3 regions of the Murimonas intestini genome follow, and region 1 is predicted to be linked to each of the others. Evidence: a T-box and tRNA genes for the amino acid it is inferred to sense, from the RefSeq annotation. Region 1 holds a T-box; the other regions hold tRNA genes.
What was found. A T-box is a leader RNA that pairs with one kind of tRNA and senses whether it is charged. The one in region 1 lies ahead of NSB28_RS14225 (proline--tRNA ligase), so its partner is inferred to be a tRNA-Pro.
Positions count from the first base shown of each region.

Region 1 (10,330 bases):
GCAAAAGGCTGGCTCCAGCGCTTCGGGTCCTCTGTCATCCTCCTGAAGTATTCCTGGAAGGTAAAACGGATGCTGCTGAAATCTCCGCCCGCTGCCACGATCTTCGCTACTGACTCCAGAACTGCATACACGGCGCCGTGATACGGACTCCAGCTGGACAGGTAGGGATCAAATCCATAGCTCATCATTGTCACTGTGTCTGTCTTGCCTTTTAATACAGGAAGCTTGGCAACCATGGCCTGTGTCTCTGTAAGCTGGTATTTTCCGCCATATGGCATAAGAACGCTGCCTGCACCGATGGAGCTGTCAAACATTTCCACAAGTCCCTTCTGTGAGCAGGCATTCAGGCTCTTAAGCGTATCCAGCCATTTTCCCTTTACATCTGACACTTCTTCCCTGACAAAATACTTGTCTGTCTCAGGCGGCATCTCAACCTCTACAGCTGTCTCCTGATGTGCGCCGTTTGTATCCAGGAAGGCTCTGGAGATATTGACGATCTCCTCGTCTCTCCAGATAAGCACCAGACGCGGAGCCTCTGTCACTACTGCCACCTCAACTGCCTCCAGGTTCTCCTCAACAGAATATTTCAGGAACTCTTCCACATCCTTGGGATCTACTACTACTGCCATACGCTCCTGTGACTCAGAAATAGCGATCTCTGTCCCATCCAGGCCTGCATATTTTTTCGGTACCTTATCCAGGTAGATATGGAGTCCGTCTGCCAGCTCGCCGATTGCCACAGACACACCGCCTGCACCGAAGTCGTTGCATTTCTTAATGAGGCGGCTAACCTCCGGACGGCGGAACATACGCTGTATCTTCCTCTCTGTAGGCGCATTTCCCTTCTGTACCTCAGCACCGCAGGTCTCTATAGATTCCTCTGTATGCACCTTAGAAGAGCCTGTGGCGCCGCCGCAGCCATCCCTTCCTGTACGTCCGCCCAGAAGAATAATGATATCTCCCGGGTCAGATGTGAGCCTCTTTACATCTTTTCTGGGGGCAGCGCCCATCACAGCGCCTATCTCCATTCTCTTTGCTGCATAATTGGGATGATAAATCTCTTTCACATATCCCGTAGCAAGTCCGATCTGGTTTCCGTATGAACTGTAGCCGTGTGCCGCTTCGCGGACCAGCTTCTTCTGGGGCAGCTTGCCTTTCATAGTATCCTGAACAGACGCTGTGGGATCTGCTGCTCCTGTCACACGCATAGCCTGATATACATAAGTACGCCCTGAAAGCGGGTCACGGATAGCGCCGCCAAGGCAGGTAGCCGCACCTCCGAAAGGCTCGATCTCAGTCGGATGGTTGTGCGTCTCATTTTTAAAGTTCACAAGCCACTCTTGCGTCTCCCCGTCAATCTCCACCGGAACTACAATACTGCACGCATTGATTTCATCAGATTCTTCCTGGTCTTCCAGTTTTCCTTCTTTTTTCAATTTGCGCATCGCCATCAGCGCCAGATCCATCAGGCAGACAAATTTATCTTTTCTGCCCCTGAATATCTCTTCCCTGTCAGCCAGGTACTTCTGATATGTGCCTTCAATGGGGGCTCTGTAATAACCGTCATCAAATTTGACATCTGTCAGTTCCGTGGAAAAGGTGGTATGACGGCAATGGTCAGACCAGTATGTATCCAGCACGCGGATCTCTGTCATGGACGGATCTCTGTTCTCTTCATTCTTAAAATAATTCTGGATATGGAGGAAGTCTTTAAATGTCATGGCCAGGTTCAGTGATCTGTAAAGCTCTTCTAATGCTCCCTCTTCCATACCGGTAAAGCCGTCAAAGATTTTCACATCTGCAGGCTCTTCAAACCTGGTGATGAGCGTGTCCGGTTTCTCAAGGCCTGTTTCCCTAGAGTCTACCGGGTTGATACAGTATGCCTTAATTGCCTGATATTCTTCATCGCTTATATTTCCTTCAATAACATAAGTAGTTGCGGAGCGGATGACAGGTTCTTCATCTTCATTTAGAAATTTCACACATTGTACTGCTGAATCTGCCCTCTGACCAAACTGTCCGGGCAGAAATTCCACTGAAAACACCTTAGAACCTTCAGGGAACGGATACTCTTCTTCATACAGGGTATCTACAGGCGGTTCTGAAAATACTGTCCTGCAGGCTCTTTTAAAGACCTCATCAGAAATATTCTCCACGTCATAGCGGATCAGGACATGTACTGCGCTCATCCCCTCCACACCCAGATAACTTCTGATCTCATGCCTTAAATCCTTCGCCTGTACTGCAAAATCAGGCTTCTTCTCAACATATACTCTTCTTACGCTACTCATAGCTTCCTCCATACTCTGTGTTATTCACGCCACTGCGGAGAGCCGGATTCGACATAATCCGGCGCCCTTCGTAATCATTTTACCACCCTATGCTGTATCTTGCAAGATTTTTAGAAAGCATGGTTCCCTGCCACTAAAGCTTCAGTTACCGCCATCACCTCATCGAGTGCAGCTTTTTTCTGTATCCTCTTATCTCTTGTCACAATTTCGCAGCAGCCTTCCTTCATATTCCGCGGGCTGACTATGACCCTCACAGGCACTCCCAGCAGGTCAGCCTCTGAGAACATCACACCTGCGCTGATGCTCCTGTCATCATATATCACCTCAATGCCGGCATTTGTCATCTCTTCATAGAGCCTGTCTGCATATTCCTTTACCTCTCTGTTGTCAGGCCTTACGCAGCACAGATGGACCTGCCAGGGCGCTATTGCCGCAGGCCAGACAGGTCCGTATTCATCATGGTGTGCCTCGCAGACAGATGCCGCCAGACGCCCTATGCCGATGCCATAACAGCCCATCACAGGATAATGCTCTTTCCCTTCTTTATCCAGATACTTCATTTCCATGCTTTCTGTATATTTTTTACCCAGCTGAAATATATTTCCAACCTCTATCCCTCTGGATATTTTTATTGAGTGTTTTTTGCATTCCGGACAGATACCATTCTCTTTTATTTTTGCAAAATCATGGTACACCGCATCAGGACAGTCCCGCTCCATACACAGTCCTGTGTAATGATGCTCCTCTGTATTCCCTCCGCAGGACAGATTGCAGCCGCCCCTCAATGAGTCATCATACAGCACTGTAAAATCTCCGTCTAAATGATAAGGTCCGATATATCCCGGATGAAGACCGCTGTCCTCCGTGATATCCGCTGGCCGTATCTCATCCCCTAACCAGTTCCTCACCTTTGTCTCATTGACTTCCAGGTCCCCTCTTATGAACAGGACTACGAGCCTGCCATCTGAGCATTTCTGATAGACTACTGCCTTGCATGACTTCTCCCTGCTGCTCTTAAGAAATTCGCATACCTCCTCTATCGTATGGATGTCAGGAGTATAGACAAGACTAAGTTCCTTAAATGGCTCGCTCTCGTTCCTTATAATGCTTGCGGCGCTCTCCACATTTGACTTATACCCGCATTCTTCACACACTGCAATGGAATCCTCCCCTGCCGGAGTGAGCAGCATGAATTCATGTGAAAGGCTCCCTCCCATCATTCCTGAATCAGAGGCAACTGCTATAGTTTCAGGGATCCCTGCCCTTTCAAATATCCTTTCATAAGCCCTGAAGCATTTCTCATAATATTCCTCCATATCCTCCTGGGAGGTGTGGAAAGAATATGCATCCTTCATAGTAAATTCTCTGACACGGATAAGTCCCGCCCTTGGCCTGGCCTCATCTCTGAACTTAGTCTGGATCTGATATATCATAAAAGGATATTTTGCATAGCTTTTTCCATACTCCCGGACAAGCTGCACAGCCGCCTCCTCATGGGTCATCCCCAGAACCATCCGGCTTTCGTTTCTGTCCTCAAACCGCAGCAGTTCACTGCCCACACTGTCATATCTGCCTGACTCCTCCCACAGAGAGGCCGGAAGAGCTACAGGAAACTGTACCTCCTGTCCGTCGATGGCTTCCATCTCCTCCCTGATAATGCCCTCAATTTTTCTGCATACTCTTCTCAGAGGCGTATACTGAGAATAGATCCCATTCGCCACATACTTCATATATCCACCTCTCACCATGAGTGCATGGCTGTCAATACTGCAGTCTGAAGGCCTCTCCTTAAAACGTTCACCTACCAGTTTCTCAATCTTCATTTTTACATTCTCCTTTCTTTTCAGGTAAAAAATGGTTACTATTCACGGAGTGAACAGTAAAAAAAAATGCCCTAAACCGGTATGAAACCAGTTTAGGGCGAATATCTCAATATCCGTGTTACCACCTAAATTCAGAGACTTATCTCTGCTCTCGCGGGTACGGGGCGCACGCGCCTGATACCTTTTCCCTGTAACGGTGGAAATCCGTCAGCTCCTACTTATCTCTGTTCGGCCTGAGGCTCAAAGACCGGTTCAGTTCCCTTCCCATAAAGCCTCGCACCTGCCGGCTTCTCTCTGGATGTTCCAGGATCCTACTATCTCTTATCAATGCCTTTTACTGTTTAACGAATCTTATCACACTTCAATGATAAAGTCAATTCCCCGGCTGCTCTGTTTCCATAAGAAAACCTATCTTACCGGCATAATACTGGCTTACATCATCAGGCGCATCATTCCACACCCACTCGTCATCCACATAGTACATGACAAGATAATGCTCCAGGCCCTGGTCATTATTCGGCTCACCCGGCGCCCATTTGGAGTACGTAAATTCATCCCCGTTTGACCATTTAAAGGTTCCGCCGGTGCTCAGATTCTCTGCGCCCAGCCATACTACCTTGACCGTGGGATCTTTGGCGATCTCAGCCTCTGCCATTTTCTGCTCTTCCTCCGACGTTACTGATGCCAGATATCCTCCATGCTCCTGGCAGTATTTAAGCGCCTCTGACCATGTATAATCACCCTTTACAAGCGTATAGCTGCGGACAGTTTTCTCCGTTTCCGTCTGGGCCGCTGTCTCTGTCTGTTTCTGTGCCTCCGTCTGCTTCTGTGTCTCTGGCTGTTTCTGCTGGTCTGTCTGCTGTGTTTCAGACTGCGGCGGCTTTACAGCCTGGGTCTGTGCCTGCGCGGGCTTCTCTGTCTGCGCCTGCTTTTTCGTCTCCTGCTGCTTCACCGACTCTGTCTGTCCCCTGCTCTCTGTTTCTTTTTCTGACTGTTTTCCGTCACTCTCCAGCTGTCCGCTTATCTGCTTTTCTGCCGGGGCAGATTCATTTTGATTCTTAACTATTAAAAAGATTCCGGCCGCGATACTGACGATCAGAAGCACGATAAGGATACTTAAGACTATCACAAGCCCCGTATTCTTTCCCGGCCCTTTCCCTGAGGGGCCTCCCTGCTGCCTCCCGCCTGGGCTTCCGCCTGCATTTCCTCCGGGACGGCCTCCGCCGTAGACCGGAGGCACATTTCCGTATGGACCTCCCGACGGTCCGTTATAAGGTCGGTCTCCCTGAGGCCCTCTGTACGCCTGGCCTCCGGGACGGTTTCCTGGTGCATTCACCCGGCCTCCGGGGCGGCCTTCTGGTGTATTTGCCTGACCTCCAGGGCGGTCTTCTGGTATATTCATCTGACCGCCGTTCTGGGCATATCCCGGTCCCCTGACAGGTGTCTGGACCGGTTCCCCGCAATTAGGACAGAATTTACCGCCCTCCTCTATCTTTGTGCCGCATTTTTTGCAAAACATACTGAACCCTCACTTTCTCACTCCCGCGTCTGCGCTCACATGTCTTCTAAAATAATACTCCCTGCAGGATACTCTCTACATTCTCATCCAGCAGGCTGAAGTTTCCGTCTTCCGTATAGAGCTTAAGGTCCCCTGCCAGATCTTTGGAGCTGTAGTCAGACAATACAGCTAACCCTGTGCCGGGCAGCTCCAGATACATATGTACGTCCTCAGCTATGGTCTTTATCTCTGTTCCGTCATAGCTTTTCATTACTCCGCGCTGCTTTTCTTCATTGTAATCAGATGCATATACCACCGACAGTGCCTCAGAGAGAGGTCTGGGGGAATATTTGTAGACATCTGTATCTATCTTTTTCCCGTCGCACCAGAGATCTCCTTTGGAATTATTTTCATCCTTTATGTAGTACATGCTCCCGTTCAGTATACATGAAAGATAAGTCACATTCTGATCTACTTCCGCAATATTTAATGTCCCATCCTCCTGGATGTCTATCCTGACCAGCTTAGGTATGATATTCTCCTCATTGTGCAGCAATACTCCGGCTATCCCTGTCTCCTCCTCAAAGCTGGACTGGTAGATGCCAAATCCGGGCGCAATGGCAGTTACATCCCTGCCTGCTGTCGCACAGACAGCAGTATTTTCAAATACAGCTGTTTCTATAGCTGATTCAGCCTCCGCAAAATCCTGAAAATCTGAAAGCTTCAGTTTCTTCTCTGACGGCGGCTTTATGCTCTCATATATGATACCCTTATTCCAGCCCGGATAATCAAGACTGCCATTAAAATTCTCTTCAATAACACCCGCTTCTCCGTCCCCATAAAAACAGAGCTGCCTCTTCTCTATACTTATATCTAAACTGTTCAGCTGTTCTCTCAGCTTATCCCTGGCTGTCTTCTCTTCATAAGCTTCCACTGCCTTCTGATATGCCTCTTCATCAGGCACGTAAACCTTCTTATTGCTTCCGCTTGACTTCTCCGTCTTCTGTATCTGGAAATCTTCCTGGGCCGGATAGCTCAAAATCTCATCTGACGCCTTCATGTCATCATCAACGAAGGCTGTCCAGTCCATGTTGTCATCAGACGGCTCCTTCATATAATAAAATGTCTCAAGATTTTCATCTCCGGGCCGGGCACTTTGTACATCCGAATCAACTTTGATTCTTTCCTGTCCTCCCCTCTGAAGATACAGAACCTTATCCCTCAGGTAGATAAAACTTCTCATATCTTCAGAATATCCTGCCAGGGTTGCCTCAGAAGCTATCTTTTCATTTTCAGCCTCTTTCTCCGTCAGCGCCCTCACATACAGATCACCCTCTACTGCCGCATCCGTATTATGTACATTCTGTATCCATGTCACCATCGTACCGCTCTTGTTTACCTTGAAATCATATACACCGGCGGCAAGCTTTTCTTTTTCTTCTCCGTCCTTCAGGTACAGGGCCTTGTCTTCTCCCCCCGTATAAACGATCCTGCCGTCCGGGAGCAGCTCATACACAGTCACTTCATCTGCAATATATTCCACATCACCTGTATCAAGACTGCGCCTGCACAGTTCAAATGAATAATCGACCGTGTCAGATTTTTTATCAGGATAATAGATATATGAATGATCTTCTGAATATCTGATCCTGTTTTTCACAAGATATCCTGAGATGCCTCCCACATCATAGGAAATGCTTGACATTTCCAGATCATAAAATTCTTTTTCCGGCTCTTTTTGGGAGGCGTCAATTGCCCATGCCTCGCCGCCCTTTGTATAAAGTACCTGGCCGTATCTTCCTGCTGACGGTCCATCGCTCAGCAGCATCCAGCCTGCAATGCCTCCCGCTGCCAGCAAAACTGCTGCTGCACCGATCATTGCTTTTTTCTTCTTTCCCTGCCAGATCTTTTGCGGCCTGACAGTACTTTCGTCATCCACATGAAGTATTCCCTCATCAGGCACAGGCACTATCCCCGGCTCCGTCCGCACATCCTCCTCAGGAGACTCATCCCTGTCCTTCCCGTGCCGGCCCAGTTTTTTCACCTTAAGGATTCCAGCCTGCCTGGCCTTTTTCTTCGGCACACCGCCGCCTGACGCATTCCCCCAGTCATATCCGCATGCCATCTCCTGCTCGCCCTCGTTCCCGCCGTCAACAGGCCTGCCGCAGTTGGGGCAGAACTGGGCGTCCGCCCTTAATATCCTTCCGCAGTTAATACAGAACCTCTTTTCCCCGTCACCGGCTGTCCCTAAATCTTCTGACTCGACCCTCCAGCCGCAGCTGCCGCAAAATACATCATCCGGTGCCAGTTCCTTACCACATTGTTTGCATACCATGATATCTTCCTCCCATCTGTGGTATATACGCAGCGACATGCTGCATATTACATACAGTATAGCTACTCTCAACCCCCCGGTCAAGAATCTTGTTCTCTCGCACTCCAGAAATTTTGCAGCTTATCCTCCAGGCTTCTTAAAGTACATACATCATAATCAGACCATTCTACAGGAAACATCTGCAGATATTCCCACTGGAGGAATCTGTCGTCCAGCAGCAGTATTACCCCTTCATCCTCCTGGGTCCTTATCACCCTGCCCGCGGACTGGAGCACCTTGTTCATTCCGGGATACCTGTAAGCATAGTCAAACCCGTCCATCTCCCTTGAGTCATAATAGTTCTTCAGAATCTCTCTCTCATTGCATATCTGAGGGAGGCCTGTCCCCACTACCATCGCTCCTATAAGCCGGTCCTTTTTCAGATCTATCCCTTCGCCAAAAATGCCGCCCATCACACAAAAGCCCACAAGGCCTTCCGGATTGTCCTCCTCAAATGCCCCCAGAAATTCTTCTCTCTCCCTCTCATCCATCCTGCTGTTCTGGCAGATAGCCCTCACATCTCCCCTGATCTCCTCAAAGCTCTCCGCCACATCCTCCAGCATCTTATAGGAAGGAAAGAAGGCCAGATAATTTCCCTTCTTTAATTCCACTGTCCTTTTGATATATGCCGCCGCTTTATCATATTCTCTTTTTCCCCGCCTCGTGTACTTGCTGCTGATATCATTTCCAATCAAAAGCAGCTTGCGTGACGGGTCAAATGGTGATTTTGCATAAATCGTGTAATCATCCGTCCTGGTGCTCAGCAGCCTGATATAGTATTGTATGGGAAGAAGCGTTGCGGAGAAAAATACTGTACCCCTCCCTTTATCCAGAAATTCTGCCAGGTTTACAGCAGGATTTACGCAGAACAGCTTCAGCTTGAATCTGCCCGAGTTCTCCATCTCCGAATATATCACATAGTTCTCATCCAGCCTTTCGTGGATATCCAGAAAAGTCCTCACAGCAAAATAGAGGTTCAGCACCAGTTCGTGTACATCCCCCCGGTCTTCCTCCAGAAATTTTTCCATCTCTCCCGCCACATTCATCAGGCTGAGTGCAAAATTCCCCACATTATCAAGCAGGCTGTAAGCCGTACACTCTCTCTTTAAATCCAGCAGATAATCATTGCATTTGGTGAGGTATTTCTCCAGCTTCCTGCTGTAAGGCTTGACAGCTCTGCGCACCTCCAGTATATCTTCTTTATATATGACAGCGCTGTACATCTCTCTGCCCCGCTCTACCAGATTATGTGCCTCATCTATCAAAAACAGATAGTCGCCTTTCACACCGTCCCCAAAAAATCTTTTCAGATGTGCCCTTGGGTCAAAAACATAGTTATAATCACAGATCACCGCATCTGTCCAGAGTGACACATCCAGCCCCATCTCGAACGGACATACCTGCCACTTTTCGCTCTGGGCAAGAAGAGATTCTCTTGTAAAATCATCAGTCGTTCCCAATATCTCAAAGACTGCGTCATTTACCCTGTCATAATGACCTTTTGCGTATGGACATGCATCAGGATTACACTCTGTCTCTTCCATGGGGCAGATCTTTTCTTTTGCTGTCAGGGTCGCCACCTTATACTTAAGTCCCTGCTCCCTGAGCATGGCGAATGCCTCCTGCGCCACTGTTCTGGTTATCGTCTTGGCTGTCAGGTAGAAGATCTTCTCTCCCAGTCCTTCCCCCACTGCCTTTACCGCCGGAAATATTGTTGAGATTGTTTTTCCTACTCCGGTAGGAGCCTCTATAAAAAGTTTCTTTTTCCGCGCTATCGTCCTGTAGACAGCTGCTGCCAGCTCCTTCTGCCCCTCTCTGTACTCAAACGGAAATTCTACCTGAGTGATGGATTCCTGTCTGATCTTCTTCCAGCCAGCCGAAAACATGCACCACTTTTCATATTCCTGCATCAGCTTTTCAAACCACTGCTCTAACTCTGCATAAGTATACTTCTGTTTAAAACGCCTGATGTCTTCTGTTTCCATGTTGCAGTATGTCATCTGGACAGCTATCTCTTCCAGTTCCTTCTCTTTTGCATAAATGTATGCATAACACTTTGCCTGGGCCAGATGCACATCCACCGGTCCTTCCAGATAGGCCAGATCACGGAATATCCCCTTTATCTCATCGATCATCGTTCCGTCCGCATCTTCCTGGATCCCGTCCGCTCTTCCCTCTACAACAATTACAATATCCCTGCATGGATACTTCAGGCTCAGGCTAACCTCGGCCCTGTAATTCGAACCCATCTGCCCCTGGATCTTCCGGTGGAGCCGGCTTCCAAGCTGCATGGCCTCTTTATCCGCCATCGTCCCCCTGCGGTTATCTATATCTCCGGAACGCA
Region 1 is NZ_JANKBI010000009.1:154,095-164,424, forward strand. It holds gene NSB28_RS14220 (phosphoribosylformylglycinamidine synthase) at 1-2,291, opposite strand, end outside; gene NSB28_RS14225 (proline--tRNA ligase) at 2,402-4,114, opposite strand; T-box leader at 4,205-4,451, opposite strand; gene NSB28_RS14230 (lectin-like protein) at 4,488-5,633, opposite strand; gene NSB28_RS14235 (zinc-ribbon domain-containing protein) at 5,680-7,947, opposite strand; gene NSB28_RS14240 (ATP-dependent DNA helicase) at 8,028-10,330, opposite strand, start outside.

Region 2 (10,330 bases), on a different contig from region 1:
GGAGAAGCCATGCCACTTATACCAGCCAAATGTACGAACTGCGGAGCAGAATTAGAAGTAGATTCGTCAAAAGATGCTGCTATCTGCCCCTATTGTAATTCTGCATATGTTGTAGAAAAGGCAATAAACAATTATAACATAACAAACAATATTGAGAACTCTGTTGTCAATATATATTCTAATTCGGCTCAAGTGAAGTCAGATTTTGAAATTGAAGGGCATACGCTTAAGGCTTATATTGGCGAATCAGAAATAGTAGATAATATACCTTCACATATTACTGCTATCGGAGACGAAGCCTTTTATGGGAATAAAAAGATAAAGAAGGTAATAATACCTGATTCAGTGATGAGAATTGGAGCCTTTGCTTTTTGTCAATGTAGTAATCTTAAAGAAATTGTTATTCCCGATTCGGTAAAAGTAATAGGTAGCTTTAATGGCAGCGGATTAGAACATATTACACTTCCATCAAATTTAGGAGTAATCGGTGAGTACATGTTTTATTATTGTCCAAATTTGAAAAGCATAATAATACCTAATGGAGTAGAGGAAATCGGCTTAGCAGCATTTGGTAAATGCACTAGTCTAGAAGAGATTACTATACCTGGGAGTGTAACAAAAATTAATGATGCAGTGTTTTTAGATTGCTGCAATATAAAAAAAGTGTTGTTCGAAAATTGGTACAATATCGAGGAAATGGGAGAAGATATTTTTAGACGTTGCCCTACAATACCAGAAATAGTTCCTTCAAATATAATGATGAAATATCATGATAATTTTTACCCGCCCACAGCAGAAACCTCTAAACCAGATGAATCAAAAAAAGGATGTTACATAGCTACCTGCATCTATGGTTCATATGATTGTCCAGAGGTATGGACATTGCGTCGCTTTAGAGACAATATCCTCGACAAGAATTTATTCGGGCGATTATTCATTAAGACATATTATTTGATAAGTCCTAAATTAGTGAAGTATCTTGGTGATTACTCATTGTTCAAAATTGTCTGGAGAAAGAGCCTTGATAGTTTGTTACAGTTACTACGAAAGAGTGGGATAGAAGATACGCCATATAAGGATTTGTAAGTTTCCGCCGGGTTGATATAGATATTATTATCCCACATTGTGAGAACATGGAGCAATTATTGAAGTATCTATAAATTCAAATTGAATAAAATCGCTGCGCGATAGCTTACAAAGGCTGTAGCATAGCGATTTTTCGTTTTCTGTAACAAAAACAGTGGAAAGCAAGTCCTAAAAGTAGTATTTGAGTATTCCGGGCGATTCTGAACCGTCATTCCGGAAGAACCCGTTCTTACGGAACAGGGGTACATTTTCACCATAATATACAGGCTGAAGGAAAAGGAATTTATTGCTTTTGTAAACTCCGATGAACTAATACCTGTTCATAAAGTCCGTTATGCTGATTATTATAGGAGACTTATATAATGACAATAACACAAATTAACTGCGATATTGAGAGGGCCAATATCGCAAGGACAATACTGGAATCCCTTCCAGATTGGTTTGGCAACTCAGAAGCAATAGAAGAATACATCGCAGTCAGCAAGGGACAGCCTTTTTTCTGTGCATTTATTGCCATACAATATAATAATAGTCAAGCTGGGTTATATATCCCTGCTTGACTATTATCTGAGAGTCAGTAAAAATAAGGAACCGCTTTGGTACCGAACGGTCTGCCAGGTGGTGTGAGAGGTCGGCTAATCAACTAATGGTTAGCCTTTACTCGATGAGATGGCCGCTTTCATGCGGCCGAGTTATGAAAATAAGGTGAGAAACCTCAAACTCTATAATTATAATATGACATTATATGGCGCAGTTCAACATGTATTAGTCGCAAGTTTCGACTGTGTTCGACATCTGATTGTGGTTCACCCATTAGTGATTTTCACGAAATTAAATAAATTCATATCTGCTAACCTTGATAATTGATCTAAATACAACAGAAATAATCACAAATAATCAAAGAATAGTCAAAAATAAACAAAGAAAATAAAAAGGTCTATGCTCAGTAACGTAAGATTATGAATTTTGTAATATAAAAAATAACTAAAATATATTGAAAAAATTAGTGTCTCTATTGGACATGTTGTCAAATATATTTAATTTTTATACTTGTGCAAAATAACTCAAATAATATTCAATACAAAATTTGAAATATTGACAAGTATTTAGAAAAAATATATAGTTTAAGCATACAGTTATGAAATAATCGTGTGGGGGAGAGTGATTCCAATGGAGGATATTTTATTTTGAAAACGAATAGGGTTTTTTGTACGCTAACTGAAACTGGATAAGTTTAGGAAGGATATGAAAAAGAAATATTCGAAGAGATTGCTTGCAATCGTTATGGTAATTATAATTGTTATGGGAACCACATTAACAGGATTTTCCAATAGAAATGAAGATAATATTTCACAACATCAGAAAGAGATAATGGAACGACAAAACAAAGGCGTAACGAGACTAATGTGCCTTGATTGTGCATGGTATAGTCACTATGTATGCCAGAGTAATCATAGATATGATGGTAATACAACACATAGTTATTGGGGAGGTATATGTAGAATTAACTGGTATAATGCCACAGCCCAAGAAGTTTGTACGTCATGTGGAAAGGCACTCGCACAATTTGGAGAACACCCTAGTATTGAAAACCACTTAAATTGCTCAAAGGGAATGTACAAAATTTGTATGATTGGGTTACCACCAAGTCCATAAATTATATCTAAATGGGAGTGATCATGAAAACTAAGTATCATATTTCTATAATGATTGTGCTAGTAGTCACCCTATTGGCTTTAGCCGTTACTGGGTGTAGCAAAAATACGACCGATGAGAATTTAGATTTACTAGATTTAAAAACTGGTAGTATTTATGGTTATAAAGGGATTGAATGGAAAGAATCTAAGGATGAAGTAGAAAAATCCCTTAAGTTTTCTTTTGAGGAAGACAAAATTGTTAACCAATCAGAAAATGTCTTTTTTTGTTATAATAGCAAACCAATAAAACTGTTTGACATAGAAGGGACACAGTGGTTTGAATTTAAAAATGATGAACTTCTATTAGTCGGATTTGATTTTAGGAATTCGGATAAAAACGGTGACTTATCTAATTTTTTTGAAAAGACATTGAATGAACTTACAAAACACTATGGTGATTTTCAAGACGATATCACAAAAGAGAATGAATTTGGATTAATGTGTGGATATAAGTGGCTTAATGAAAATGTAGATGGAGGCAGGGACACATTGCAACTAATTTCTTTTACCAAGGATAAAGATGTCCAGATTATATTAACGGTAGGATATATTCCATCTAACTAGTGAAAAGTCATATTAAAAGGAGAACAAATGAAAAAAATCCTTTCTTACTAATAATAATTGTAATTTTAACTGTTATAGTAGGGTGTGGTTTAACGGGATTTTCCCAAAAAGATGAATCTCTAAGTCCTATAATAACAAGAGGAAATTGTTTGAATTGTGGTTGGTTTACACATATTACTTGTATGAGAGACCATGTTTATGATGGAAACACCACACATTCTTACAGTGATGGAACTTGTAGAGTTAATTGGTATACGGCATCTGGGCAGGATAGATGTCTCAATTGCGGACATGTGAATGAGTACTTTAATCGTCACAATTGTATAGAAAATCATTTAAACTGTGGGAAAGGACAGGTTAACATTTGTCCATTACCTTATGCACCTTCAAAATGAATAGTAAATGTATGATAGCTTAACAAAAAAAAGGGAGACTGGTCAAATAAGCCAGCCTCCCTGAAATTTTTCTATCACCTTTTTAGTACGTAAATAACTGAACAATAATAATAGTAAAGGAGTTGTCGGTTAATTCTAGTTTTTAACCTTTCAACCCCGGAAATGAGATTATCTCGTGAAATCCAGGCTTTTTTAAGCTTTGGATCATCACGAGATAATCTTTTGTTTTTTATGCTGCAGTCTAACTATTTGCAAATATAGTGGCTGGCTACACCTGCCTTTAATGTTTTTTTATAAAGATTATATAGAATATTAGCATAACAAATCCAACTACTCGTATTATATCTGAGATTTGTTGATATCCCAATATATACTTAATTGGGAAACTAGAAATTAGTAATATGATAATTAATAACATGAACAAAATATGTAGCGATTTTTTCATACTTACTGGATACTCCTGTTTATTGAGATGTAAAATAGATTGATTGAGTAGATTCGACAGTTTGAATATACATAATGATTCCTGTACCAGAAACAGTAGCCTGTTCGACTTGCCATCTATAAATTAATGTGCCTACACCAAAGATACCAGCAATTCCACCAAGCACACTTCCTAAATTTCCAGGAAGAAATCCTAAAAGTCCACCTGTTGTTGCACCATCACCGACAGCTGATAGTGAGTCAATTAAATCTTGAGCTTTATCAGAAATCATGTATACTTCTGTAATACCAGTGTGTAACAATTTTACTTTCTCCCTGTGCGCGAGTGCTGGGAAGAAGAATGATAGCAGAATAGTTTTCGTCTATGTAAGCAAGTCCTTGAGTAATTAAAGCGTTCATACTTGCAATTTGAGATTCTACAGACGTAATCATGTCATTCGAAAAACCATCTTTTAAAGCAGAATTTACATCAAAGACGATTAATTCATTTTTGTCTTTTTGTAGGAATTGTTCTAATTTCGTATACTGAAGGATTAGTTGTTTCTTCAGTGGATGCTGCAGAGGTAATGATACTTGTAGATAATACCGTAATGAGAGTAAGAATTAGAGCAATAAGTTTACGGAATTTTTTTCATCAAAATACCTCTTTACTCAAAAAAATTGGATTAATTATGTTGACAAAAAATTCTCCATGGGTATCACACTCCTTATATGTACCTGGTATTCTAAAATATATATGTGTTATAACACATATTAAAAATGAAAGCTAGTAAAATTGTCGTGTAAATTATATAAAAAAACAAATTTTGCGCCATATATGAGTTTGGATAATAAATGTATACAAGCAGGTATAACCCCAAGAGGAGTACACGCCTTTAGAAGAACTGTTAACTCCAAAATGAGATGTGAGGGAGTATCAGCAACTGTTGCAGCGGCCCTGCTTGGGCATAGTCCGGATGTAAATGAACAATATTATACGTATGTTATAAGTAATATTGAAGAAAAATTGAAGAAAAAAACAGAATCGTGTCAAAGATTAATGCGGAGATGCCTGTTGCAAAGTGAGTGATTATTTAGATAGTGAAATATATAGGTAATCAAAGGTAATCAAGAAAAAAAGAATTCCGATGCATAAAAATGCTCGGAACCCTTGATTTTACTGGCTTTAATCGGAGTGACAAGATTTGAACTTGCGACCTCTCGGCCCCCAGCCGAGCGCGCTACCAAGCTACGCCACACTCCGGTACGAACGATATTCTATCATAACTCTATATAAATTGCAATAGTTTTTTTGTTGACTTTTTATCATTGATAGTAGAGAATAGTATTATGAGGTTACAGTTTAACTTTCCGTTGTTTCGTGAAGCGCTGTTAAGGGCAGACGGATGCCGGACGGCAGAAAGCTTAACTGTAATAATATGGTAGCTATTCAGCGGGTCTGCGCATTTACTGCACAGACCGTAAGAAAAATGATTCAAGGGTGCAAAAATCCCATCGCCGGAGGCGATTTTAAATGGATTTTTGCATGTAACTAAAAAGACAAAGGAGCGAATATTATGGCAAAGGTAAGGCTTGGCAGAACAGAAATTGTAGTGGAGAAGAATGGATTTGGAGCTCTGCCTATACAGAGGGTAAATATGGACACTGCAAAACATATCTTGCGCAAGGCATATAAGAATGGCATTGAATTTTTTGATACGGCAAGATTTTATACTGACAGTGAGGAAAAACTGGGGGAAGCGCTGAGTGATGTGCGGAATGAGGTAGTGCTGGCATCCAAGACGGGAGCCTTAAATGCTGAAGATTTCTGGAAGGACCTGGAGACTACCCTTAACAATTTAAAGACGGATCATCTGGATATCTACCAGTTCCATAATCCGCCGTTCTGTCCTCTTCCCGGAGGGGAGGATGGGCTCTACGATGCTATGCTGAAGGCTAAGGAAGAGGGAAAGGTAAGATTTATCGGAATTACGAATCACAGGCTTGCTGTGGCGCATGAGGCAATTGATTCTGGAATGTATGATACACTGCAGTTTCCGTTCTGTTACCTCTCAGCAGAAAAGGAGACAGAGCTTGTAGAGAAATGCAGGAAGGCTGATATGGGATTCATTGCTATGAAAGCTTTGTCAGGCGGGCTTATTACCAGTTCAGAGGCCGCAGCCGCCTTTATGATGGAGTATGATAATGTGCTTCCCATCTGGGGTATTCAAAGAGAGAAGGAGTTAGACGAATTTCTGGAATTTGTAGCCAAGCCGCCTGTTATGACTGAAGAGATAAGCGCTCTGATAGAGAAGGACCGCAAAGAGCTGCAGGGTGAGTTCTGCCGCGGCTGTGGCTACTGTATGCCCTGTCCGGCGGGGATAGAGATTAATAACTGTGCACGTATGTCTCTGCTTCTGAGGAGGTCTCCTTCAGAACAGCAGCTTACCCCTGAAGTACAGGCGAAGATGAAGAAGATAGAGGAGTGTCTTCATTGTGGTAAATGTAAGACAAAATGCCCATATGGACTTGATACTCCGGCTCTGCTTGAAAAGAATTATAAGGATTACAAAGAGGTGTTAGCAGGAAAAGCCATATAATGTAATAGGTCAGACGACTGCTGAAAAGCAGGCGGCTGAATTGTAACGAGTTTTTGAAAGGGTGATGCCTAAGTGATTCCCAGAAAAATCAGGCCGGTTGAAGAAAAAATGAATATGGCTGTTTCGATGTTTGTAATTTTTCCGCTGTGGGCATATATTACAGGCTTGTATTTGATTTCAAGTATTGGCGGCAATGCGGGGATGCTTTTACTGAGAGCAGTCATGTTTTTGGGCGGCTTTGTTTTTTTGTATATTGGTTTAATGTCATACAGGAAGGCAGCTGCGGCAAGAAAAGAGAGACAGAGGCTTAAGCAGTTCCCGCCGGTTAAAGGCACGATAGTTGAAGTGAGGCAGGATGTTTCTGTTAAGGCAGATGATTATTCTGTTTCTCAGAAGGTGATAAGGTACTATATGATTGTAAAAATATATGATCCTGAGACCATGATGCCGCGTCTGGTGAAAAGTGAGTATTACAGTGAGCCTTTGCACAGGCTTCTGGGTGATACGAAGGCAAATGTCTACCAGGAACCGAACGGATGGAAGGCAACAGTTGATGATTTTGTATTGAAGAAGAATAGCAGAGAACCGGATATCAAGCTTGAGAATATGGTCATATACGATGTGGCTGCCGGCAAGGAGAACAGATTCCTTGGGATTCTGGGAAAGGCTGCAATTGTAGTTTTGATCATCTGGATGCTGGTTAAGTTCTTTTTATAGCAGGATAAGCAGAATAATTGCAATCGGAGGTTTCTATGGATTACAGAATCAGAGAGATATTAGAAGAAGAGTATAGCCTGCTTGAAGATTTTCTGTATGAAGCAATATTTGTGCCGGAGGGTATGGCGGCTCCGCCAAGATCAATAATCAGGCAGCCTGAGCTGCAGGTATATCTAAAGGATTTTGGAAAGAAAACGGGTGATGCGGGCTTAGTGGCGGAGGCCGGGGAAAAGGTGGCCGGTGCTGTATGGGTCCGTATTATGAATGATTATGGCCATATTGATGATATGACTCCTTCATTTGCAATTTCACTGTATAAAGAATTCCGGGGATTGGGGATAGGCACTGCATTAATGAAAGAAATGCTTTATTTACTGAAGCATCAAGGATACAAGCAGGCTTCACTTGCGGTCCAAAAAGCCAACTATGCTGTAAATATGTATAAAAAAGTTGGTTTTAGCGTTTTGTATGAGAATGCGGAAGAATACATTATGGTAACTCGACTTTAAATTTCTGACGGCAGAAGAAAAAAGGGGTTGACTTTAACGCTGCGTAAAGGTTTATGCTGATTTTGTCAGGAGGTGCAAAGATGGAATACACAATTTTAAAGCTTGCAAATCTGGCTGGAATCAGCACCAGGACTCTTCGGTATTATGATGAGATTGGTTTGCTTAAGCCTTCCCGAAAAGAGGACAGCGGTTACCGCGTCTATGGGGAGGGGGAGGTAGACAGGCTGCAGCAGATCTTATTTTACCGGGAGCTTGGATTAGGGCTGTCTGATATTAAGAAAGCAATGGACGCCCCGGAATATTTCAGGCTGGATGTATTAAAAGGGCACTTGAAGGAACTTAGTGAGCGGCGGGTGCAGCTTGCCCTTCTGATAGAAAATGTTGAGAAGACAATTCAGAAAGAAGAAGGGAGAATACAAATGGCAGATCAGGAAAAATTTATGGGGCTGAAGAGACAGATCATAGCAGAGAATGAAGAGAAGTATGGTGATGAGATCCGCTCAAAATATGGTGATACTTCTGTAGATGAAAGCAATAAGAAAATGTTGGGACTTACAGAAGAAGCGTACAGCGAGATGACAGACACAGGTGAGAGGATCCTGCAGATACTGGAAGAGGCTGTCAGGAATCAGGAAAAGCCCGAAGGTGAAAAAGGTCGTGAAGCGGCCGAGCTTCACAAGAAATGGCTTACATTTACATGGCCCAGCTATACGAAGGAAGCCCACTGCGGGGTTGTGCAGATGTATGTGGCTGATGAGAGATTCAGGGCGTACTATGACGGAAATATGCAGGGATGTGCAGCATTCCTCAAGGCGTCTGTGGAGGCGCACGTTGATGAGATTTAGGCTGTATATTCTGAAGATATCACAGATGGCGGAAACATAAGCCGCAAGGAGCCGGACTGCAAAAAAATGCAGGCCGGCTCTTTGCGGTTTTAGTGAGGGGCTTTTACTGGCTGACATGATGTCCCGGAACTGTTTTGCTGTCTGAGCGAAGGAAATTCAGGACAACCTCATTTGTCTGTTCTGCCCATTTGCCAAAGACAAAATGGGAAGCCTTTGGTATAATAGTGAGTGTACTCTTGGGCAGTGAGCGGGCGATAAGCTTTGTATGTTTATCCTTTATCATATCACGTTCACCGGCCAGTATAAGAGCAGGGGCGGTGATGCGTCCCAGACTGTCAGGATTGATACGCGGTTCTTTGACCATGAGCCCCAGGATCTCTGCCTTTATCCTTGCTTTTTTATCAAATTTTGCAATCAGGCTGCAGATTCCATAACCCAGTATAGTGGGGAGCTGACAGGAGGGCTTAACACCCATGGGATAAAGATTTCCACCTGCCAGTACCAGCTTTTCTATAGGGTATACACTTTTCAGCGCCATCAGCATGGCAATATTGGCACCATCACTGAATCCCAGGACAGAAGCGCTCTTTACCCTCAGGTATTTTAACAGTTCAATGGCATCAATTGACATCTGATCCAAAGTGAGTGGTTCAGGACCTCTTTCTGAGAGGCCGTGTCCCCTGCTGTCCATGGTGATGACTTGAAAATGTTTTGAGAAATCGGGGATCTGTTTGTCAAAGCAGTGGCCGTCTTCTCCATTACCGTGCAGCAGCAGAAGTGTTTTAGGACCATTACCATATATGCGGTAATGGATGTTGGCTCCGTGTATCAGCGCGGAACCTTCTTTGATTGGTTCTGTCATGGCGTTCATCCTTTCTGAGAGTATATTAGTAGTATAGCTTAAGTTTATGAAAAAATTATGAAATATGGGGGAAAAGACAATGAAATATATACCTGCTAAGACGATAGTGACAAAAACGAAAAGTCCGTCTTCGTGGTTTGGGATAGATTATAATATGAATATTTATAAGGGATGCTGTCATGGATGTATTTATTGTGACAGCCGTTCTGAGTGCTACCATGTAGAAAATTTTGACCAGGTCAGGGCAAAAGAAAACGCTCTCCAGATTATCAGGGATGAGCTGCGCAGAAAGTCAGGGACGGGAGTTGTGGGAACTGGCGCTATGAGCGATCCCTACAATCCTTTTGAGAAGGAGCTGGAGCTGACAAGGCATGCATTGGAGCTCATAGACGCCTTTGGATTCGGAGCTGCAATTGCCACAAAAAGCAGTCTGATGACGCGTGATATTGATGTTTTGTCGGGGATAGCAGAACATTCTCCGGTTCTCTGCAAAGTCACGGTCACGGCGGCAGACGATGAACTTTGCAGAAAGCTGGAGCCTAACGTGTCCCCTTCCAGTGAACGCTTTGAGATGATAGAAAAGCTGTCCGGTGCAGGGCTTTTTTCAGGCATACTGCTGATGCCTGTGCTTC
Region 2 is NZ_JANKBI010000001.1:589,649-599,978, reverse strand. It holds gene NSB28_RS02775 (leucine-rich repeat protein) at 10-1,086, shown strand; gene NSB28_RS02770 (hypothetical protein) at 1,449-1,646, shown strand; gene NSB28_RS02765 (hypothetical protein) at 2,332-2,742, shown strand; gene NSB28_RS02760 (hypothetical protein) at 2,766-3,347, shown strand; gene NSB28_RS02755 (hypothetical protein) at 4,207-4,488, opposite strand; tRNA gene NSB28_RS02750 (tRNA-Pro) at 5,356-5,429, opposite strand; gene NSB28_RS02745 (aldo/keto reductase) at 5,743-6,765, shown strand; gene NSB28_RS02740 (hypothetical protein) at 6,838-7,482, shown strand; gene NSB28_RS02735 (GNAT family N-acetyltransferase) at 7,518-7,991, shown strand; gene NSB28_RS02730 (MerR family transcriptional regulator) at 8,072-8,836, shown strand; gene NSB28_RS02725 (alpha/beta fold hydrolase) at 8,940-9,698, opposite strand; gene NSB28_RS02720 (SPL family radical SAM protein) at 9,778-10,330, shown strand, end outside.
Region 2: it has a tRNA-Pro gene. The T-box ahead of NSB28_RS14225 (proline--tRNA ligase) is inferred to sense a tRNA for this amino acid. The anticodon was not compared.

Region 3 (10,330 bases), on a different contig from region 1:
GATAAATGTCTGGTCAAATACCTGAAATGAACTGATGATTGTCATGATCACCGCAAAGAAAATACTCGGTGACATGAGGGGAAGAGTTACTTTAAAATATGTACGGATACGTCCGCAGCCATCGATCCTGGCAGCTTCCTTTAAGCTCTGCGGAACCCCCAGAAGCCCCGCTATAAAAATTACCATATTATATCCAAATCCCTGCCATACACTCATAATGACAATGGACATCATTGCCGTTTTTGTACTTCCTAAAAAGTTAATTTCTTTAAATCCAAAGGTATTAAGAGCGATATTGATCAGCCCGTATTCCGGCAAAAACAACCATTTCCAAAGCATAGTTGTAGCAATGACCGGTATTACCTGGGGCATAAAAAACGCTGCCCTGTAAAACTTCAGATTCTTTATCTTGCTTGTCAGCCAAACCGCCAGCAGCATTGCAATTAAGATATTCAGCACTGCATAAGCGGCCACATAAAAAACTGTATTCCCCATAACCTTTCCAAAAAGGGGATCCGCAGTAAACAGGTTTTTATAATTATCAAATCCAACAAACCGCCGTTCTCCTACAACAGGCCAGTCATAGAGACTCATTACAAAGGACATCACAACCGGGATTGCAGTAAAAATCAGAAATCCAATCAGATTCGGCGCCAAAAAACAAAGCGCTGTCAGGCCTTCCCTGTGCTTCTTTTTCATATTTTCCCTCCTTCAGAAGGGACCGGCAGCATTCACCGGCCCCATTCATATTATTGTGCGCTCTGGATAACAGCGTCTCCCATGGATTGAATAATACCAACCACATCAGATGCCGGCACACCATCCATCATTACACCTGCCAGATTCTGATTGATTATAGAGTAAACCTCCTGGAAATTCTTAGTTGGGTAGTAAGGAATCCCAAAACCTTCCTCACAAGAATCTTCCACTGCTGTCTTAAGCCCGTCAATATAATCATTTGCCTCATAGTAAGGTTCCCTCACAGAAGCCCTGGAAGGCAGCGCCCGTCCCCATTCTGCCAGTTTTTTCTGGGCTGCTGCTCCTGTAATATACTTTAACGCCTTATATGCCTCTTCCGGATGTTTTGTATCCTTTGTGATTGCAAATCCGGATCCATTGATGGTCGTCATTTGTTTTTCTGACTTATACATTGTACAGACACCTGCATTAAAATCGCAGTATTCCTTTACCCTTGTAACAGTCCAGGGTCCATCTATAACCATACCGATATTTCCTGCCTGAAACGCTTCCAGATGCCAGACAGTATTACCGCTGTCTGTGATTGGCGCTGCTACCTTTTCCACATTGATAAGATCACTGATTTTCTGAATAGCATCTGCTGCCGCTTCTGTATCAATATTTAAGTTCCCATCGGCATCAGTTATTTCAGCACCTTCACATAAGAGCTGGGGATACAGATTATCAATATTAGGCAGCGTTGCAAAACCGTAGTCACCATCACCAGTCAGCGCCCTGCACTTTTCCAGAAATTCATCCCAGGTCATACTGCTGGTAGGATATTCTACCCCGTGCTTGTCAAATAGATCCTTATTATAATAAATAATGTACGGGCCAAAATCATAAGGCAGTCCATATACATCACCGTTCACACGGTAAGCATCCAGTATTCCGCCGTAAAAATCATCTATGTCAATGTCTTGATCCGCCTCAATATACGGCTGCAGATTCAGGAAACTGTCCCCCAGATAATCTTTCGCACGCATAGCATGCATATATACAATATCCGGTGCATCTCCGCTTGCCAGATCTACCGGCAGTTTCGTCCAGTAGCCATTCCAGTCAGTATATTCAAACTCTACTTTAATATTAGGATAAAGGTCTGTCACATCATCAGCCAGTTCTTTCCACTGGCCTGCTTCTGCATCATTCTCTACCTTTGTAAACCAGCGTAAGACAACCTGCTCACTATTATTTTCCTCCGCCAGGGCTGTCATAGAAGATCCACTCATCCCCATTACCATGATTCCACTTAATAAAGCCGCAAAAATTCTTTTCTTCATTTACAATCTCCTTTCATCATCTGTTTTTCCTGCACCCAATTGCTTAACACGCTCTTCTTTTTCTTACCCTCTCCTTTATGAAATATTTTTGGTACCGCTTTCAATTCTATATTTACACTTTTACCTGCTATTTGTCAATTGTTATTTCAATATATTTGACTTTTTCTCTATTATTCACTATTTTCATCCTTTATTTTTGTACATTTCGTCCTTTTTATTTCATTTGGAAATTCCATTTTTTGGAACCGCGTTCAGCTCTTGAATAACAACTCACAAATGCCTCTACTATTTTTATTGAAATCCCATCCGAAACACACTATAATAACAATAGCAAACCATCAGTCCTTTTATAAATAAAATGAAAAACGGGGAGTTTACATGAACACTATCAAAAAGAAATTAACAATTGATGACATTGCCAGACTTGCAAATGTCTCCAGAAGTACAGTTTCACGGGTGCTCAACAACAATCCTAATGTAAATGAAGCCAAACGTAAGCGTATTATGGATATTATAGATGAACAGCATTTTGTCCCCAATTCTATGGCAAGAAACCTTGGTACCGGTTCCACCAGGACTATTGCCATTTTTGTGGGAGAAATCACAAATCAATATTTTTCAGAAATAATAAGAGGTGCCGAAGAGGTGGCCATCAGCCAGGGCTATTTCCCTCTGATCTGTTTAATCCAAAATCCCGGACGTGAGCAGTTCTATATCGAAGAGATGATCCAGCAGCGGGCCTCCGGCGCCATTATCGTCAGTTCCAGTATCAAAAATGCTGCTTCTATCCGTCAGCTTGCTATGAGCATGAGCCTGGTTTCCATCCAGTCTGAACTCTGCGGCATCGCTCCGCTCTATTACCTGGACACAGAAAATCAGCTTGGGATTTATAATATCACAAAGCATCTGATCCAACTGGGACACCGGAACCTGGCATATTTATCGACGCTGCCAAACACAACCGTCCTGGAAGAACGTTATGCGGGGTTCTGCAAAGCATGTTCTGACTTTCATCTTTCTTTCGCCGAAGACCATGTGCTTCACGGATACCATAAAGAGGATATCTCTGTATCTGTGGAGAATTTAATTCTTTCAGAGAACAGGCCTACGGCTCTCTGCTGCTGCAATGATTTTTCCGCCGGCATCGCATACCAGAAAATCCGTCAGCTGGGCCTGCGTATTCCTGAAGACATCTCCCTGACCGGTTTTGATGACCTTCCGATCGCCACTATCATGAACCCCATGCTGACCACTGTTAAGCAGCCCATACGTGAAATGGGGAGGCGGGCCATGAAGCTTTTAATTGAATCTTTGGACAATGCAGAAAATCCGGTATCCGGCACTGTACTGCGTTTTCCTTCAGAAGTTATCCTCCGTGAATCCACCGCCCCTCCTGCAGCTATATAACCTTATCTGACCCCAGCTCCCTGAACCCTTCGCAGCTCAATGATTTCAGGGGGCTGGTTCTGTCATATATACTTTGTCTTATACGAAAAACATAATTTTCTTCTTGACAAAGTCAAGTAGCAGTCATATACTTGACTTTGTCAAGAAGGAGGGATTAAAATGTTTCAGACTTTAGCTTATTACTCTTCTGTATTTCACAAGGAATTTGTTGGTTATACAAGTGATAAACTGCAAAAACTGGGGATCAATTTTGGCTCAGTGTTTTTTCTCATTTATGTCGGAAATCATCCCGGCTGTACGCCGTCTGAACTCACAAAGGCATTGCAGATGGACTGGGGGCATTCTCAGAGAAGTGTAACGAAGATGGTAAATGAAGGATTTATGACAAAAGATAAATGCGGGCGGATCTACCACTTAAATCTGACTGAAAAAGGCCAGCAGGCATTCCAGGTCAGCCATCAGGTATTTTTTGATTGGGACAAAGAAAAGCTTAAGGCTTTAACTGATGCAGAATGCAGACAGTTGTTTGAGCTGCTTCAAAAAGCTGCTATGGGAAAGAAGGATGTTAAAGATGAATGATAAAATTTCAAGCCCGGTGGATTATGGCGGAATACAATTAAAAAACAGGATCATTTTTGCCCCCACTACTATGGGCTTAAAAAAAGATGAATACTTAAAAAAGCTTCAGAAGATCGCCTGTGGAGGATGTGCAATGATCATTATCGGTGATGTGCCGGTGGGGAGGGGCGGCTTTGGCCAGAACCTTTTCACAGGCAAAGGACAGGAATATTACCGGACTCTGACAGAAACTATCCATCAGGGAGATTGTCTTGCCTGTGCACAATTACACCAATCCGATTCCAATTTCCGTTCAATGATCAAATACATCCCCGGAGTGCTGAGCAAGAAAATCAGCATGGAACAGCTCCGTCCCTTGCTCAACAAGGAGGTAGGCCCATATATATCGGAAATGCCTGAAAAAAAGATACAAAAGATAATCACATCATTTGGAAAAGCTGCTGTCCAGGCACAAACTCTGGGATTCGATATGGTCCAGATTCACGGTGACAGAATGTGCGGCAGTTTTAGTTCAACCGTCTTTAACCACCGGGCTGATAAATATGGCGGAACCATACAGAACCGTGCCCGCTTTGCAGTGGAGGCAGTACGTGAGGTGAGAAAGAATTTACCGGATATTCCAATTGATTATAAGCTGGTTATCAGACAGAAAAATCCTGATTATGGCAATGCAGGCGTTCTCCCCGAAGAACTGGAGGAATTTGTTCCCATGCTGGAGGAAGCGGGTGTCACCAGCTTTCACGTGACTCTGGCAAACCACTCTGACTTATCAGATACCATACCCCCTGCCTCCCATCCTGTCTTTGGAGGAGAAGGCTGTTTCCTGGGTTATTGTGATATGGTAAAGAAATACACAAAACTGCCAATTTGCGGCGTGGGAGGATTAACTTCCCCTGATTTTATAGAACAGCAGCTCTCTTCCGGCCGCATCGACTGCGCCGCCATGAGCAGGCAGCTGATCGCTGATCCTGACTGGCCTCAGAAGGTTATAGAAAATCATCCCGAGAAGATCCGGCGATGTATCCGCTGCAATAAGAAATGTCTGGGAGGTATGATGGAGCATACGGGAGTTCATTGTATTTATGAGAAGGGAATGCTGAAATAAAAAAAGACCGGAATCCCATAAAATAAGGATTCCGGCGCCCCTGCCAAGGAGTCGATGCGACAGGATTTGAACCTGCGACCTCTGCGTCCCGAACGCAGCGCTCTACCAAGCTGAGCCACGCATCGTTAAAAATTGTCATAACCTGTAACAGCTTTATCATTATAGCATCGGTCTGCTTAAAAATCAAGTATTTCTTCAAATTTTTCTAAGATTATTTTGATGCTGTTTTTTACTCATCAGCAGGTCTGTGCAGTACTGCACAGACCGCAAGAAAATGATTCAAAAGAACAAAAACACTTTATCCCACCATCAGCGCAGGATTCAATTTACTGTCTGTGCTTTTGATGTCAAGCAGCTGAATACTTTTCCTTTTAATCTTTATAACCTTCTCCTCTTCCAGCTTCTTCAGCAGCCTGGATATTACTTCTCTGGAAGATGCCAGTTCCTCAGCCAGCCGTTCATGAGTGACCGGAATCGTATCCGTCTTATATAAAATACAGTATTCAAAAAGCTTTTTCTTTAATCTTTCTTTCAGAGAAAGGAAACTCAAGTCATTGATCAGCTCCAGCAGCTTGCCGACCATTTCCATATAGCAGTGATACTGCCACTTTCTCATACTTGCGCATTCATCATATATCTGCATGCTTAAACGGTCCGGTATATAACAAAGCTCCGTCTTTCCGACACATATAGCTTCTATGCTGTAGATCAAGGAATCCAGGCAGCCTTTCGGCAGGATGAAACCTGAATTCTCAGCAGTGATCTTTAACAGAACGATCGTCTTGCCCTCCACATCACGCATAACAAGATGAATTTCCCCCTTCAGCAGAGTCCATATCTTTTTTCCGCCGAAAAATTCATCCATGTCAATATCTTCAGAATCTTGAAATTTACATAACACTATTTTGTTTTTAATTTGTTCTTTTGTGGAAGATTTTAGATTATTTAAATCCCCCCCCCCCAAGATTTCTTACAATTTAAATAGCTATCAGAATTTAATATGCTCTTCTCCATTTGTCGCCCTCCCGATACTACAATAATACCTTTTACGTCATCCCAATTAGAATCTAAAGCTGATCATACCCTCTCCGGCACCTGCCCCCTTCTCCTTTCATCGGCATATTTATTAAGAAACTATTTTCTTAAAATGTTTTCTTATAATATAATACTATACTTTTTCATTCTTTGTCAATGGTATTCTGGAAGTTTTTGTCATTTTATCCAGTATCAGATGCTTTTTTTCATTCACTTTGCCACCACTTTACCCATTATTATTGACAAACATAATCTTTTGTCACATAATATTAGTAAATAATGCGGCCGTCCCATTTCAGAGGATTACTGGCTTTGACAGCCAACACTAAACTATCATGAGGTATTTAACTATGACGATAAAAGATATAGCCAAACTGGCAGGTGTATCCATTTCTACTGTTTCGAAAATCATAAATGGGAAGGATGAACATATTAATTCTCAGACACGTACAAGGGTGCTGCAGATTGTTAAGGAATATAATTTTACCCCCTATGGTACAGTCAAAAATGCGCCGGGTGCGAAAAAATTTTTACTGGGTGTCCTGCTTAGATCTTCCGAAAAATCCAGCCTTATGCTGAGCGGCATTTTACAGACAGCCCAGGAACACGGTTATGGGATTTTATTGCTGGACAGCCTGGGGGACAGCAGTCTGGAGGCAAAGCATATCACCGTTCTCTGCAAAAATCAGGTAGATGGCGTTCTTTGGGAGCCTGTATCCGCAAACAGTCATGTTTTCAGCCAGGACCTTGCCAGGCAGATGATTCCGTTCTGCTTTCTAAACAGCACTCTTCAGACTCCTTCTTTCTTGATCGACTTTACGCAGCTGGGATATATACTAACACAGAAATTAATTGAGAAGAAACATTCAAATATTGCCTGTCTTTTGAAAGAAAACAGTATCCGCTCCGAGCCGTTTCTGGAAGGTTTCCGTAAATGCCTGTATGATAACCAGATCCCCTATTCAGATGAGATGATATTTTACACGCCGGATGGGGATTTCATGCAGAGGATGATCCAGTATAATATCACAGGCGCAGTGAGCACGCACTTTGAAGCCTCCCTGGCCTTATATGAGACAATGGCAAAACAGCACTACGATATACCTTCCAATTTTTCACTTATCAGCCTGAAAGGGGGACGCTACGAGGATGCATACCATCCTTCTATTTCCAGCGTTCAGATTCCTTTCTATGAATTCGGGTGCCATACATGCCGCCAGCTCATACAGATCTGTGAAAAATCAGCTTCATCCCGGCCTGAGTATTTATTTCTTCCTCCCTGCAGCCTCAACCATGAACAAAGCATCAGCCAGCCGGCTTTTCTAAAAGAAAAGATCTTTATTTCTGTAGGCAGTATCCACAAAGATATCACATTTAATGTCAGTATGCTGCCTCAGCTGGGCAATACCTTAAAGATCCACAATTCAGCCACTTCCATCGGAGGAAAAGGCGCTAACCAGGCAGTGGGCATTGCAAAATTAGGTCACACGGTAAGTCTTGTGGGCGCAATCGGAAACGATTTCGAAGCCACCTTTATACTTAATACCCTGGAAAAAGAAAATGTCTCTACCCAGGGCATCTACCGCAACAAGAACAGCCGCACAGGCAAGGCTTACATCTATACAGAGAGTGACGGCGAAAGCGCCATAACCATACTCCCCGGGGCTAATGATGACCTTGTCTCAGCAGATATTGAGAACAGCCTGTATCTCTTCCGCAATGCATGTTTCTGCCTTATATCAAGTGAAATACCGCTGGAAACAGTGATCATGGCGGCCGAGACTGCCAGACGAAACAATGTCACTACTATTTTCAAGCCATCTGTACTGGAAGAGATGCCTGAGGATCTATATAAAACTATAGACATCATGATCCCAAACAAAAAAGAAGCTTCCACGCTCTGTCCAGAATATTCTTCTGTGGAACAGCAGGCGGAATACTTCTTTAACCGTGGTATTCCTGTGGTTATCATCACATTGGGGCATGAGGGCTGCTATCTGAAGACTCGTGATACTTCCAGATATTTTCCCGCTGTTAACTTAGCCGTAGTGGATACCACAGGAGGCGCTGATGCATTTATTTCAGCGCTTGCTTCCTATTTATTTGACGGATATACTCTTGAAAAATCCATACAGATTGCCATGATCGCTGCAGCATTCTGTGTTTCCAGGCAGGGTGTTTCCTCTGCCCTGATTGATAAAAACAGCCTTGAAGTGTACATTGCAAAAACCAGGCCCCAGCTGCTCATGGCGGATACGCAAAAGGTTATGGCAGAATAAGTTTTTTGTTTATGGCTGTTATTCAGCGGAAGACAGCTTAAAGCGGCTCACCCTGTTTTTTAAAAGCTGAGACTGCCCGTATAGTTCCTCAGAAGCAGCCGCTGCTTCCTCCGCAGTAGCGGAGTTAGTCTGTACTACCTCCGATATCTGTCCAATGCCTGCGGATACCATCTCTGTCGCATCCGCCTGTTTTTTCGATGCCTCCGCTATTTGATTTATTTTAGATATCATTTCATCAGTGCCGCTCACAATGTTCATTAATGAAGCTGCCGTCTTTTCTGCTAATTTCGTTCCGCGTTCAACCGCAGTAAGGGACTGTTGGATCAATATCTCTGTACTCTTGGACGCATCTGATGATTTTCCGGCCAAATTACGCACTTCCTGGGCCACAACTGAAAATCCTCTGCCTGATTCCCCCGCCCGTCCTGCCTCCACAGCTGCGTTGAGCGCCAATATATTTGTCTGGAATCCAATATCATCGATCATCTTGATGATATCTCTGATCTGTGTGGAGCATGCATTGATCTCCTCCATAGCAGCCTTCATTTCCTGCATTTGCCCGTTACATGCCATAAGATCTGAAGCCATTTCACCTGCCGCTACTTTTACCAGCTGGGAGTTCTCTGCATTTTCACTCACCTGCCGGGATATTTCTGACATTGTTGCTGCCAGTTCTTCCGCTGAGCTGGCCTGGGAAATTACACCTTCAGAAAGCACCTGCGCGCCGCTGGCCACCTGATCAGATCCGCTGGCCACCTGGTCAGAGAACTTATTAATTTCTGATATTGTCTCATTTAAGGAATTGACCACAACAAAAAGCGCTTCCTGTACAGGCAGAAAATCCCCCTGAAATGCATCATATCTGGGCATATCCAGATTACCGTCAGCCAGCTGCTGCATGGCCCTGGAAATCGCATCCATATAATAAAAAATCTTATCTGACATTACACGCATACTGTTAGAAAGACTTCCCAGTTCATCCTTTGACATATATTTAATATGGACCTTCAAATGTCCCTGCGCCATCTGCCTGGATGCAGCCTCCAGCTCCCTGATAGGTCTGGTAATGCTGCGGGCAATATAAATGCCAAAAATGGCGCTCACAGCTACACTGGCAGCCCCCAATACAGACAACAGAACAATGAATTTCGTCTGGGCAGCACGCAGATTGACGATCAGTGTATCTGCTTTCTCGTCTGCTATGTTGATGAGTTCATCCAGTTCTGCCTGTGCCTTATGGATGGTAACTACATTGTTGGCTTCCATATAGGCGGCCGCTTCCTCTTTTTGGTTCTGTATGGCAAGTTCCAGGACATGCTGGCGCTGGGGCGCAAGTTCATCCAGCGCCGCCTGGAGCCGTTCCACTATTTCCGGATCTCCTAAAAAATCTTTCTGGATAACAGGGATCTGTTCTTGAATTTTACTTGCACATACCTTAGTATTCTCCAGGGCTTGTTCTGCGATTTCCTGGTCGGTACTGGATATGGCACGAAACACCGATTTCTGCATTGCCTCAAAATTGGAATTCACAGTATTAGCTGCATTGAGCACTTTGAAGGGACCATTATAGAAGACCTCCACCCTTGTCCTTATGCTTACTAAATTTCCAACACTCACCGCAATACAGGCGATCAGCAGCGCTAAAATAAAAGCATAAGATATAATAAGTTTCCTACTGACTTTCAAATTCTTCACAGCTGCTTTCCTCCTGCCAGCGGCATAATTTTCTGCTGCATAATATCAATATTTATCAGATTTGCCAAACTGTTCTTTTTATTTTTATTGTGTTCATTTAATATTTTTTATTATAAACTATGTTCTCAAATAATTCAATAAAATAGTACTTTTTTACCTTTGATTAATCATCCACGCACAAAAGAGCCGCCCTGATCCGGCAGCTCCCC
Region 3 is NZ_JANKBI010000011.1:161,776-172,105, forward strand. It holds gene NSB28_RS15795 (carbohydrate ABC transporter permease) at 1-699, opposite strand, end outside; gene NSB28_RS15800 (ABC transporter substrate-binding protein) at 750-2,021, opposite strand; gene NSB28_RS15805 (LacI family DNA-binding transcriptional regulator) at 2,400-3,428, shown strand; gene bilQ (bilirubin utilization transcriptional regulator BilQ) at 3,588-4,007, shown strand; gene bilR (bilirubin reductase) at 4,000-5,112, shown strand; tRNA gene NSB28_RS15820 (tRNA-Pro) at 5,164-5,237, opposite strand; gene NSB28_RS15825 (Crp/Fnr family transcriptional regulator) at 5,411-5,977, opposite strand; gene NSB28_RS15830 (PfkB family carbohydrate kinase) at 6,498-8,426, shown strand; gene NSB28_RS15835 (methyl-accepting chemotaxis protein) at 8,445-10,121, opposite strand.
Region 3: it has a tRNA-Pro gene. The T-box ahead of NSB28_RS14225 (proline--tRNA ligase) is inferred to sense a tRNA for this amino acid. The anticodon was not compared.